3 regions of the Rahnella sp. RcJ3 genome follow, and region 1 is predicted to be linked to each of the others. Evidence: predicted binding sites of a transcription regulator. Region 1 holds the regulator's gene; each other region holds the start of a gene.
The links. Region 1 encodes Fur, which represses iron uptake genes when iron is present. Its sites were predicted from a motif close to ATAATAATGAGAACNACTATCAA; they were not measured.
Positions count from the first base shown of each region.

Region 2: sodA (superoxide dismutase [Mn]) is a predicted target of Fur. The motif match lies at 1,773-1,795, and genes of this name have one in related genera.
Region 3: DXU84_RS06970 (TonB-dependent receptor domain-containing protein) is a predicted target of Fur. The motif match lies at 1,722-1,744, and genes of this name have one in related genera.

Region 1 covers NZ_QSNX01000001.1:292,426-297,125, reverse strand. Annotated here, with positions in the region: gene DXU84_RS01380 (methyl-accepting chemotaxis protein) at 1-453, opposite strand, end outside; gene fldA (flavodoxin FldA) at 875-1,402, shown strand; gene fur (ferric iron uptake transcriptional regulator) at 1,715-2,170, shown strand; gene chiQ (ChiQ/YbfN family lipoprotein) at 2,299-2,634, opposite strand; gene DXU84_RS01360 (OprD family outer membrane porin) at 2,648-4,018, opposite strand; gene glnS (glutamine--tRNA ligase) at 4,497-4,700, opposite strand, start outside.
Region 2 covers NZ_QSNX01000011.1:109,988-114,687, forward strand. Annotated here, with positions in the region: gene fdnG (formate dehydrogenase-N subunit alpha) at 1-675, opposite strand, end outside; gene fdhD (formate dehydrogenase accessory sulfurtransferase FdhD) at 821-1,663, shown strand; gene sodA (superoxide dismutase [Mn]) at 1,874-2,494, shown strand; gene DXU84_RS15765 (methyl-accepting chemotaxis protein) at 2,766-4,700, shown strand, end outside.
Region 3 covers NZ_QSNX01000004.1:113,151-117,850, reverse strand. Annotated here, with positions in the region: gene DXU84_RS06985 (PadR family transcriptional regulator) at 1-10, opposite strand, end outside; gene DXU84_RS06980 (siderophore-interacting protein) at 13-825, opposite strand; gene DXU84_RS06975 (TetR/AcrR family transcriptional regulator) at 964-1,575, opposite strand; gene DXU84_RS06970 (TonB-dependent receptor domain-containing protein) at 1,963-4,335, shown strand; gene DXU84_RS06965 (DUF3313 domain-containing protein) at 4,543-4,700, shown strand, end outside.

The DNA of each region.
Region 1 (4,700 bases):
GGCTAGCTGGTTATAGGACTCCGTATTTTTGCTGCGGGCTGCGTCGAACAATGGCGTGACGCCCTGCGTGATCAGATTTTCCCAACTGGTGATTAATTCCTGCACGGAGGAATCTTCCAGCCCCGGATGCGGTGCCGCTTTAAAACTGGCCAGAGCCTGCGTCAGCCCGCTGAGTGATTGTTTGGCGGTATCAAAAATTTCCGGACCTTTTGACGGATCGGCCTGAAGCTGTGCCACGGCGCGGCTCAGGCGCGTCACGGTACGAAAATACTGATCATTTCCTTTATTGATCAGCGCCATATTGTTGACCAGCTCGGTACTATTTTTGGTATTTTGGGTCAGTGTGTCCAGTGAGGTGACGGTGTAAAGGGAAACACCTGCCCACATGACGCAAAAGATGCCAAGAATGGTTAATAAAGCGGCCCTGATGGTGATATTTTTTAAAAACTGCACGATATGCCTCTCTCGAAACATGTCTGTTTCTGGCCTGAGGATTGACGGGGATGCGGAGAATCAAGACAGGTAACCAGCAGGCAAGTGCCCCAGGACATGTTTGAACACCTCTCCGGGCATCGATTTCTTTATTATGTTGAGATTGCTCCCGAATCATCTATCGGCGGAATGTTCTCGAAATTTAGTATTGTGACGACTTATTTCTCAAACTTGCTTTTGACCTTATTAAGCCTGAGGTTAATTCGCCGCAGGTGAAAGCACACAAAGGCGATAACACATAAAAATATTGCCCGATAAACTTATTTCCCAGTTAAGAAGGCGAGCAGAAGCATATTCTCCGCCGCACGAGTTTGCTATCATCTGCATTATTATTGCCTGCGTTGCAGAGCACTTCATTGAGAACAAGAGGTTAGGTAATCTTATGGCCGTTGTAGGTATCTTCTTTGGATCCGATACAGGTAACACCGAAAACATCGCAAAAATGATCCAGAAGCAATTGGGTAAAGATGTTGCAGAGGTGCATGACATTGCGAAGAGCAGCAAAGAGGATCTGGAAAAATTCGATATTTTGCTTATCGGCATTCCAACCTGGTATTACGGTGAAGCGCAGTGTGACTGGGACGACTTTTTCCCAACGCTGGAAGAGATAGATTTCGAAGGTAAGCTGGTGGCACTGTTTGGTTGCGGTGACCAGGAAGACTACGCCGAATATTTCTGCGATGCGCTGGGCACCGTGCGCGATATCATTGAGCCACGCGGCGCAGTGATTGTCGGACATTGGCCTACCGAAGGTTACCACTTTGAAGCATCTAAAGGCCTGGCGGATGATAAGCACTTCATAGGACTGGCAATTGACGAAGATCGTCAGCCCGAACTGACCAGCGAACGTGTTGATGCCTGGGTGAAACAGATCACAGAAGAACTTAGCCTTTCTGAAATTATTGGCTAAAAACCCTGTTGGCCCTGAGGATTTATTCTACAATTGAAGGGCCAAACTATTACTGAAATTAACAATTTAACTGCTACAAAATTGTAACTTTCGGTCGTATCAAGGTACACTGAGTTCCTCTGTTTTTTCTATTGATCAAGTCGTTGCATTCCAAATGTGACCGGCAATTTGTGATCTTTATTAACAGGCTGTCGTTGACGAGAATTGGCACATTGCGTTAAACGAAGAGACTAAACGAATAATTTTGTGCCGCCGATGCCACAGGCTGCATGCCTCAACTTGATTAGCACATAGTAACAGGACTGAATCCGCATGACTGACAACAACACCGCACTGAAGAAAGCCGGCTTAAAAGTCACGCTTCCGCGCCTCAAAATCCTGGAAGTGCTGCAAGCGCCGGAAGGTCATCACGTTAGTGCGGAAGATCTTTACAAGCAACTGATTGATATGGGTGAAGAAATTGGCCTGGCGACGGTTTACCGCGTTCTGAACCAGTTTGACGACGCCGGTATTGTCACCCGTCATAACTTCGAAGGCGGCAAGTCCGTATTCGAACTGACCCAGCAACATCACCACGACCACCTGATCTGTCTGGATTGCGGTCGTGTGATCGAATTCCGTGACGAATATATTGAAGGTCGTCAGCGTGAGATTGCTAAGAAACACGGTATCAAGCTCACCAACCACAGCCTGTATCTGTACGGCCACTGTGAAGCAGGCGATTGCCGCGAAGATGACTCTTTGCACAACGATAAACCTGCGCAGTAATCTGCACAGGCTTTGACTAAATTAACCGCTGAAAAGCGGTTTTTTTATGTCTGATATCGACGCAGATTGAGCCCGGATAGCAGGCATAAAAAACCCCGGCAAGCCGGGGTATGTTTCGCTGCTGAGATTCACGGCTTAGGTGAATTGTTCGTTTTTATTTCCTGCCAGATTTTCCCGCAATCAGCAGCATATGCCTGACCGTCGCCAGTTTTACGCGCCGTCAGACATCGCTGATAATCCACCACGCGCACCGTCTCCTGTTCTGCAAATTGCTGGTGGGCTTTTTCCTGTTTCAGTTTATTCAGTAACACCTCGCAGGATGCCAGTTTGTCCGGATTGCCTTCTGACGTATTGATACAGGCACGGTAATCTTCCCGCGTTTGGGATATTTGTGCCTGATCGGCGGTGGGTGCACAACCGGCCAGCAAAACAGCCGAAACCATGATCATCAGTAATTTATTCATCGACATAGCGACCTCAGAAAATAGTAAATGGAGCGATAACGATGAATTTCACGTCTTTTTCATCCTGGAAAATGTTGCCGTAACCGCCGCCCCAGCTCGGTATGTCCGAATGGTTGTCGTACTGGGTGTAATGCAGTTTGAACAACGTCCCTTTGGCGCGCCCTTCCTGAATGGTGTACAGCGCATCCAGGCTCCATGCGCTTTCTTTCAGACGCTGGCTCTGGTCATAAGCGGCGTTGGTGCTCGGTTTGGCATCCCAGGCATAGACGTACGAACCACCGACCGCGAAGCCCGGTAAATCCCATTTCGCCAGATCATACAATACGCCTGCATATACTGCTTTTTCACCGTTGGCGTTGAAGTCCGAGCGGTTGTCCCACCACACATCAAGACGGCCGTTTGAGGAAGAATAAGTCGGGGTCATGCGCTGCAGGAAGTAGCCCTGATTCCCTTCCGCTTTCACCATCGTCCCTTCCAGACGCCAGTTAAACTGCCCGGTGGTATAGCCAAAGGTCAGTGCCTGCAACCATGCCAGACCGTCATACAGACTGTTCGGATCATTCTTGTCACTGATGCGGTCTTCTGCACCATAGAACTGATAGCTGGTGGTCAGCGGATTGCCCAGCAGATCCATTTTGTACGAGGCCTTAGCAAAGTACTGATCGACATAACTTTCAGCCTGGCCAAATGCGCCTTCCAGTACGAAGTCATTTTTAAAATCATATTTCGCACCGAGCGAATGAATATAAGAAACGCCGGTTTTCTTGTCATTCTGGCGGAAATCATCCATTTCCAGATGCCACGGCGATTTATATTCATCAGCCCACATATAGGAGAAACTCAGTTCACCCGGGTCACCGAAATCGTGTTTATAACCGGCTTCCGCACCGCGATACGTACCCGGCATAAAGCTCCAGTGCGGTGCGATCAGCGTCTGTCCGGTAGGCTGAATATACCCTGCGTGCCCCCAGAATCCGCCATATTTGAATTTACCGGCTGCCTTATAAAGACTGACCCCACTTTTATCCCCGGAGTAATCTTCGTCGTAGGCGCGGTTGCTGTTAGAAAAGGCGATTTCGTTGGGATGGCCGCTCTCGCTGCTCTCGGCCATTTCAATCGCCGTAAAGGCTGCGATATCAATACCAAACATGTCCCAGGCATAGCCGGAAGAAAAATCGAGGTTCAGGTTAGCGGTAGAATGCGAAAGGTTGGTTGTATAGTCTTTGTAGTGGTCACTCGCCGGATCCATGTCCTTGCGGTCACGTTCACGCTGCCAGTAGTACACACCGCCGGTCAGTGTGGAATCATCAATAAAACCGGCTGCTTTGGTCTCTTGTGAAAACATCATTCCGCCACCCAGTAAGGTGCCGGCGAGAGAATACATGGCAGGTTTCAGGTAAGCCGATCCCCTGCCCCTGTTACGGTGCTTGTGCATAGAGATTCCTCATGTTGACTAAAAAAACGAGCAAAACCCAAACGGGTATAAAAAGCGGTCGCCAGAGGCGTAACCGGTTAAATCAACATCAAGAGTATTTTTCGCGACGCGAATTATCAATGAGTAATTAATCATTAATTATCGAAATATGACAAAGTGCACATAAAGATGAAAAAGCATTACAGAGGTATGCAGGAAAGGATTAAAGCAATGGACTATAATAATATATAATTAAAACATACGATTAAACAAAATCATCTTACAGTTTAAACGTTTCAGCAATATGAACGGCTGTGGCACAACGTTTTAAAAGTAAGCATAGGAAATACATTAATTCGCGACGAAAAACAAAAGGCATCTCTGACAAGAATAACAGGCGAAAAAAAACGCAGCCTGAACTGCGTTTTTATTACCTCATACTGAGGGCTTACGCGACGGGTTTGCTTTCCCAGGTATCACGCAGGCCAACGGTACGGTTAAACACCAGATGTTCAGCACTTGAGTAGCGATTGTCGGCACAGAAGTAACCTTCACGCTCAAACTGCAGGCTGATTTCAGCCTGTGCAGCCACCAGTGATGGCTCCACGAAACCGTGGGAAATCACCAGGGAATCCGGGTTGATGGTGGTCAG
Region 2 (4,700 bases), on a different contig from region 1:
CACATTGGCGTTTTTGATGTCGACCCAGTTGTTCGTCATCGCACCGCGACCAAAGGTTGGCGCTAATGCCGCCACGGTCGGGCCATGACACAGACGGGCCTGACAGTCGATCGCCACCATACCCAGTGCGCGGGTGAATTTCTGATCCAGCAGACCGGTTTCATTACTGGCCGCAGAAGAACACAGCATGCCGGTGGTCAGCCAGCGGTTGACCGTCACGTTGTTTTCATTTTTCTCGACGAAATTGGCGTCGCGGTCATCTTTCATCAGGCGGGCGATACGGGAAATCGCCTCGTCCCACGTGATGCGCTGCCATTTATCGGAACCGGGAGCGCGGTATTCCGGATATCTGAGACGGCCTTCGCTGTGGATGTAATCCAGCACGCCTGCGCCTTTCGGGCACAACGAGCCACGACTGACCGGATGATCGGCGTCACCCTCTACGTGGAAGATATTTTCAGTGACGTTTTTCGCGCCATCGCCCTGGCTGTAAATCAGTATTCCGCAACCTACGGAACAGTAAGTGCAGTTGTTGCGGGTTTCACGGGAGCGAAGCAGTTTGTATTGGCGGGTTTCCGCCAGCGCCATGGTAGGAGTAAATCCTAATAATGCCGCCGTGGTGCCGGCCATACCACCCGCACATATTTTGAATAATTGTCTTCTGCTGACTTGCATGAAAGACTCCTTCCCATCATCTGTTAACACATTGCTTTTCAAATTGGCGCTTTCCGCAGCTGATGCGGAAGCGTTAAAATTAAAGCCAAGTACCCATAGTTTTTGTACGGCTTATGTAGCCGGAATGTTTATAAGGTTATTGCTAATGGATGTCCATCAAGTAAACGAACTGGGCGAAAAAGATGACAAAAAAGTGACTCAGATCATCGGAGCCAGCCAAAAAACGGTGATGCAGCGCGCACATCTCAATGAGCCGGAAGATGACTGGATTGCTCAGGAAGTGCCCGTTGCGCTGGTTTATAACGGCATTTCGCATGTGGTCATGATGGCTTCACCGAAAGATCTGCAGGCCTTTGCGCTGGGCTTTTCGCTGTCAGAAGGGATTATTGAATCGGTCAGTGATATTTACGGGATGGAGGTGACACCAAACTGTAACGGGATTGAGGTTAACATCGAATTATCGAGCCGCCGTTTCGCCGGGCTGAAAGAACGCCGCCGCGCCATGGCGGGCCGTACCGGGTGCGGCGTCTGCGGCATCGAACAGTTAGGCGATTTATTCCGCCCGCTCGCGCCGCTGCCGTTCAGTCAAACCTTTGATCTGGCAAATCTGGACAACGCGCTGCACCAGCTGAAATCCGTGCAGGAAATCGGCCAGCTCACCGGCTGTACCCACGCCGCCGCGTGGATCACGCCGGAAGGTGAATTACTGGGTGGCTGCGAAGATGTGGGCCGTCATGTGGCGCTCGATAAAATGCTCGGTATGCGTGCCAGACAAAACGACTGGATATCCGGCGCCGCGCTGGTATCAAGCCGCGCCAGCTATGAAATGGTGCAGAAAGCCGCGATGTGCGGCATCGAAATCCTGTTTGCCGTCTCCGCCGCCACCACGCTCGCAGTCGACGTTGCCGAAAAATGCAATCTGACGCTGGTCGGTTTCAGTAAACCGGGACGGGCAACGGTGTATACGCATCCGCAGCGGTTACGTTAACTCTCTCTAAGCACCGCGTGCCTTTAGACAATTTAGGATTGTTTGCGGTTATCTGGTTCTAAGCCCCGTATAACAGGCGCTTACGAGTACCCGCACAAAGCATGGAGCATAGATAATCATTTTCAATATCATTTAATTAACTATAATGATCCGACTGATTACGCGGTGCTCACAATGACGGTGCCGCCCTACACTATGGAGACGATGAACATGAGTTATTCACTGCCATCACTGCCTTACGCATACGACGCACTCGAACCGCATTTCGACAAAGAAACGATGGAAATCCATCACACTAAACATCACCAGGCTTACGTGAACAACGCTAACGCTGCGCTGGAAAGCTTGCCGGAACTGGCTGCACTGCCGGTTGAAGAACTGATCACCAAACTGGATCAGGTTCCTGCAGACAAGAAAGTTGCACTGCGTAACAACGCAGGCGGCCACGCTAACCACAGCCTGTTCTGGAAAGGCCTGAAAACTGGCACCACCCTGCAGGGCGAACTGAAATCTGCGATCGAACGCGATTTCGGCAGCGTTGACGCTTTCAAAGAAACTTTTGAGAAAGCAGCGACCACTCGTTTCGGTTCAGGCTGGGCATGGCTGGTGCTGAAAGACGGCAAACTGGCGGTTGTTTCTACTGCTAACCAGGACAGCCCGCTGATGGGCGAAGCCATTTCCGGCGCTTCCGGTTACCCGCTGCTGGGCCTGGACGTGTGGGAACACGCTTACTACCTGAAATATCAGAACAAACGCCCTGACTACATCAAAGCCTTCTGGGCTGTTGTAAACTGGGACGAAGCAGCAAAACGTCTGGCTGAAGCGAAGTAATTTCGCCCTGCCGCCCTTTGCGGGCATGATGATGTTTTCGCCAATGGCGGGTCAGTGACCCGCCTTTTTTATGTCCTGAATTTGTATGCATGATCACTGTTTTACAGCGAATTATTCTTCCGTTTCCCACCATTATTAGACCCCGCTCGCATTAATCAAAAATACGCCACAGATCCTATAAAGTTTATTAAACAACCTACCGATAGATTGTTCACAAAGGCGTCACAAAAACGCATGTCTATTTAAAAGGGATGTTTGACGGAGAATGATTATGAGTAACGGATCGGGTCTTTCGCAGTGGATGAACAATCTCAAGGTCGGCACCAAACTGGGTCTGGGTTTCGGGCTGGTGCTTTTGATCGCGGCCGTCATTACCACTGCGGGAATGATTAAATTTAACGACATCAGTCAGCGTGCGGAAAAAGTCGATTTCAGTAATCAGATGAACGCATTACTCAATGATGCCCGCCTCAGCCGTACGCTTTATCAGCTCAATTACAATCCGGCGTATCTCAAAAAAAATCAGGACAACATTGACGCGCTGTCGCAACTGATTGAGCAGTCGAAAGACAAGCTGAAATGGGATGCCGCTGGCCAGGCAGAACTGGAGCAGGTGCCGGTAAAAATTCATGAATATCAGCAGGCACAAGCCGCGTTTAAAGAAGCCGTCGACCGCAAAGATGCGGTACGCGCCAGCTGGAATCTTTCCGAAACCGAAGCCGTTGTGAAACGTTTACAAGATCAGCTGCGTGTGGAAGATGCCGATCCTTCCATTCGTCTTTCACTGGCCGAAGTCATTCAAAAACTGATCAACGTGCGTTATGACGTGCGCGGCCTGTTGCTCAACATCAACAAGGAATCGGAAGCCAGGCTGTTAAAGTCAATTGATGATACGCAGGCCAATGCTAAAAAGCTGAACGCATTACTGTTGCCGGATCAGCAGGCCACACTCGCCCCGCTGATGAGTGCGCTGGCGACCTATAAAGATCACGTTATGGCCTACATGCCGGCTTACGAAGATGAACAAAAGAACTCGCAGCTGCTGACAGTAAAAGCCGCTGAGATGAACACACTGGTCGCAAAAATATTCAAAAATGAACTGGATAACACGCATAAAGACATCACTAATGCGCAGATGATCATGATGGTGATTACGCTGATCGTAATGCTGGTGGGGATTATCATTGCATGGCGAATCACCCGCCAGATTGCCCAGCCGCTGCGCGATACGCTGAAAACGGCGGAGGCGATTGCGCGGGGCGATCTGACTGTCGCGCATCCAACCACACGTCGCGATGAGCTGGGTATGCTGATGAACGCGGTGTCCGCGATGAGCCAGAATCTCAGTACGATGATTTATGAAATCCGCTCCGGCGTTTCACAGGTTTCTCACGCGGCGGCTGAAATCGCCGCCGGGAATACCGATCTTTCCTCACGCACCGAACAGCAGGCCGCAGCGGTTGAAGAAACCGCCGCCAGCATGGAAGAACTGAGCGCGACGGTGAAACAGAACGCCGATAACGCCCATCACGCCAGCAAACTGGCCAGCGAGGCTTCGGGCACCGCAACGCTCGGCGGCAAACAAGTCGGCGAAGTGGTCGACACCATGCAGCAGATTTCCGGCAGCTCAAAACGTATCGCCGAAATTACGTCCGTCATCAACAGCATCGCGTTCCAGACCAATATCCTGGCGCTGAACGCTGCGGTTGAAGCCGCGCGTGCCGGTGAACAGGGCCGCGGATTCTCAGTCGTCGCCTCGGAAGTCCGCATACTGGCACAGCGCAGTGCGCAGGCAGCGAAAGAGATCGAAGGGCTGATTGCCGAGTCGGTTGAACGTGTTAACACCGGCGCGAAGCTGGTGGAAAATACCGGACGCACCATGCAGGACATCGTGAAATCCGTCTCGCATGTGCGCGATATCATGGGTGAAATCGCCTCTGCTTCTGACGAGCAAAGCCGTGGTATCAGCCAGATTTCGCAGGCGATTGTCGAAATGGACAGCACGACACAGCAGAACGCCGCGCTGGTTGAGCAGTCATCCGCTGCCGCCGATTCACTCGAAGATCAGGCCGCGACGCTGACGCAGGCAGTCTCGGTATTCCGCCTGGCCGATAACGGCGATATGCTGGCCGCACCGGCATCCGCCGCGCTGCGCCGTCCGGCCCTGCCGCTGCCAGTTCAAGGCAAAACCAGTCAGGATAACTGG
Region 3 (4,700 bases), on a different contig from region 1:
GATTCATCATCGTTATTTATTATGCCAATAGGCCACACAACGCACCAGGTTCGCATCCAATCCACGGGTTTCCACGAAATAATCATTCAGCCCTTTGGCGAATTTCCCTTCACCGGTGACCCAGATGTAGTAATCACTTTCCGGCAGCGGCAGGCTTTTCAGTTTTTTAACCTCCGCGTCATCTTCCTGATAACCGTTGTGCTCATCGCTGACAATCCATTCAATGTTGAAGTCTTGTTCATCATCTAAATAGCTGACGCAACTCACGTCTTTCACTTTCACCAGCACGGTGATTTTGGCGTCGGACGCCGCCTGTTTCAGCTCACGCAGACGGCGTTTCACCGCCGGAAGACCGGTTTCATCGCAGACATACAACTGCCATTTATAGGTGGTCGGGATGATCAGTGAACCACGTGGCCCGCCGATGATCAGTTTATCGCCCGGCTTCGCATCAGCCGCCCATTCGCTGGCGACACCCCCGTCGTGAATATAGAAATCCAGCGTCAGTTCGTTGGTCTGTGCATCGTAATGCAGCGGCGTGTATTCGCGGTTCAGCGGACGCGGCCCTTCGCCCCACACGATCCCTTCTTCGGTTGCAGCGGGTGGTGTAATGGCATCCCCCGGATTCGCCGGGAAAAACAGTTTGATGTGGTCATCGAAGCCGCGTGACGTAAACCCGCTCAGCTCGTCGCCGTTTAATACAATGCGTTTAAAACAGCCGGAAATCGTTTCACTGCTTTTTACCGTGATATGACGGAAAACCAGTTCATTTTTGACACGAACCGGCAGATTTGCGGCAGGGGTTTCAGTGCGATGTTGTGCCATCACGTTCTCTCTTTTGCGATAAGGTCTACCAAAAGATATATCTTAGTCATGTTTTCCGCAATCCCGGAAAGTGTAAGGAAAAACAAAAAAGCCATCACGGTGGATGGCTTCGGATTGCAGTGGCAGGAGGAAGAATGGCTAGCGCACGGCGCCGTACAGGAACATCTCGACGGCGTTTTTCACCAGTTGCTTGATCTCGATGACGTCCAGTGGCGCAGGGTCGCTCTGGTACAAACGCATATTGGTTTGCGCCGTCACCAGCGCCAGAAACTGGCGCGCGCGCAAATCGGCATCAGCATTGCCGAGTTGCCCTTTTTGCATCGCCAGCGCTAAAAATGCCGCCAGTGATTCGATGGCTTCACCCGGACCGGCATCGTGAAACAACATACCGATGTCAGAACGCCCGGCTTCGGCAATCACCATCCGGTATACCGCCAGCGCGGTACCGTCGTTGGTCAGCACCAGCAACATTCTTTCACCAAAACGGGTCAGCACCGTTTCCAGCGGCAGATCAGGCAAGGGGGCGGAAAGCCCGTCAACGGCATCGGAAAGATGCCCGGTGGCGTAGGCTTTAACCACCGCCACCAGCAGCGATTCTTTGGAGGGAAAGTAATTGTAAAGTGTGGCTTTTGATCCGCCAAGCCGCCGGGCAAGCTCATTCATCGAAGCACGCTCGTAGCCGCACTCCTGAAATAATTCCGCCGCGGCATCCACAATCGCATCCCTTCTGGCCTCGGTACGTACTTTCATTTTCACTCCTTAACTGTACGGTACAGTTTCTATTTATACCCACTCTAACCATGCCTTTCCGGCTTGTAAAGCCGCGCCCCCCTGGCCCGTTTCGAAAGACGAATTGCAAAGATTTCGTTAAGAACTACATTTTTTTTATCATTTTGTTGATAACAATTATCAGTATCATTATCATTCTCACAAAGCCGAAATGGGTGCGGATGTTAAATAAACCCATATTTTATAAGGACAATGGCCTTTTCACGGAAGAATTGCATGCAGATGACCAGCGCGTCTGATTTGTCGAAAGGCAGTAAATGCGAGCAGAACTTAAAAAAATTAGTCCAGGACTTATAACAAATGTTCAAATCCTTTACACAGCAGGGTTTGGTGAAAAACGTCATTTTCATGGGGACGATTCTCACCACCACCTTTAACGTAAATGCAGCGGAAGCCGTTAAAGACAATACCGATCTCACAGCAAGCAATACGCAATCTTCTGAAGCCATCAAAAAAAAACCGGCGGTGCGTACCGCGCAGGATCTGGCGCAGAACAATGAAGAAGTCATGACTGTCACCGAAACGATGCCGGATAAAAAACCAGGCTCGAAAACCACCATCACGGCGGCAGAAATGCAGCGAAAAGGCGGTAATGATTTCGGCACTATCATGCGTTATGAGCCGCTGATCACCGCGACCGGCGCGAGTGGCGGCTCCGGCAATGGCAAAAGCGGCTTCGACCGCAGCGGTTATACCGGCTATAACATCCGTGGCCTGGAAAGCAACCGCGTCGGTATTGACGTCGACGGTATTCCGCAGCCAAACGCTACCGGGCGCAGCTACGTCAGCCGTGCGGGCCTGAACACCTTTGGTATTGGCCGCGATTACATCGACCCGTATATTTACGGTCAGGTGGATATTGAATCCGGCGCCACATCAGCCGATCGCGCCAACACCTCCATCGGTGGTGCCGTTTCCTTCCTGCCAAAATCTGCCGACGATTACCTGCGTCCGGGCAAGGAAGTCTATTTCGGTTACCAGTCTGATTATGATTCTTCGGATCGTTCCTGGCACAACGGCATCACCGCTGCCGCCGGTGACGAAACCCTGCGGGGCCTGATCGCCATCAGCCGCCGCGACGGCCAGGAAACCAGCAACAACAGCGATACGCTCGATGCGTATCCGGCCAACTGGCACTCTGACGCCATTATGACGTCGGTCATCTGGCAGCCGAATGATGCGCATAAAATCACCGGCACCCTCGATTACTACGAGAAAGTGAACCACACCCATTACGATACCTGGAACAATGCTGGCAGCGCGATTCTGGGTACCGCACAACAGCAAAGTAACACCCGCCGCTGGGGCGCGAGCCTGAAAGATGAATGGACGCCATTCAACGATTACGTGGATGCCATCGTCTCGAAAGTGTATTACCAGTACACCCAGGCACACGACAACACCTATCTGCCAAACGAAAGTAAGCAGATGATGAACGTCTACTCAAACTATGACGTGAACACCTACGGCGCGGAGACCAGCTGGCTAAAAACGCTGGGTCGCCATGAGCTGAGTGCCGGTATCAACGGCCGCGTGTCCAACACTGAACGTCCGTTCCGCGAAAGCCCGGATCAAAGTGCTTTCACGACTATCATGCAGCCGGAAGCTAACAGCCGGACGTATATCCTCGGCGGCTTCCTGCAAGACACCATCAAGTTTGACCTCGACGGCCATAACTTCTCTGTCGTGCCTGCGGTGCGTGTCGCGTATCAGAATACCAAGGCAGAAAACCTGTCAGACTTGTCCAACAGCATTGTTTCTGAAGATCAGGTTTCCACCCTGTACGGTAAAGCCAACTCCGATACACAGGCCCTGCCATCACTGGCCTTCACCTATGACATCACCCCTAAGCTGATGACTTACCTGCAGTACCAGCGCGGTGCCCAGTTCCCGGATGCCAGCCAGCTTTACGGATCCTGGAACCTCGGTTCTAACTACGCAGGCCGTGGTCAGTACGCGCTGATCGGTAACACTAATCTGAAAACCGAAACCAGCAATAACTTTGAATGGGGCATGAAAGGCGAAGCCACGGAAGGCGTGACCTTCAAGACTTCCCTCTTCTATAACACCTACAAAAACTTCATTGCTAACACCCGTTACACCCGCGCGGGCAGCCCGGGTATGTTCACCAACGTGCCATCCAATATTTATACGATTTATCAGGCAGAAAACCGCGATGAAGCCTTTATCTACGGTGGCGACCTGAGTACCAAAATTAACTACGGTACCTGGTTCAGCAGCGTTGATGGCCTGAGCACCACCTTCGCACTGGGTTATGCCAAGGGTGAATCGAAATCCAGCTACGATGGCGACAAATATGTTGACCTCGACAGCGTGCCGCCAATGAAGTTTGTGGCTGGCGTGGCATGGGATGCGCCATCCGGCATCTACGGCACCGCCCTGACCGCCACCTTCGTGAAAGGTAAAAAAGCCGAAGCGACCAGCCGCCAGAGCTACACCAATGCCGGGACGCCAATCACGGGTTCCACCACCGAATACATGAATGTGCCGGGCTACGGTATGGTGGATGCAACGGCCTACTGGAAAGTCGCGAAGAACGTGAAACTCAGCGGTGGCGTTTATAACATCACCGACCGCAAATACTGGGATTATCTGAGCAGCCGCACCCTGACCGAAACCACCAATCAGGATGAGTACAACAAAGCGCTGGCTGTGATGCCGGGTCGCAGCTTCCAGTTGGGCGTGAACGTCGATTTCTAACCGATAACGCCCGAACGGACAACATCAAAGGCGTCATGTGCAAACATGACGCCTTTTTTACGCCTTGTGACCTTCTCCTCAAAACTAAACCCACCTGTACATTTTCTTGACATGGGAATTTTATTACTCCATAAATGAACCGTACCGTACGGTTTTGAAATAAACCGAAACCGACGTCCCGCGACGATTCTTAAAAAGGTAGGAAAAATGTCTGCATCCGTTCACGGCTATTCTCTGGCGGCTTTGATTTCTTTGGGTTTTCTCACCGGGTGCGCGAGTACCCAGCCTGTGCCCTACACCGGGGTCACCTCTTCTCCACAAATGAAACCTGATACCCAGGACGATTCAGGCCATATCGCATACAG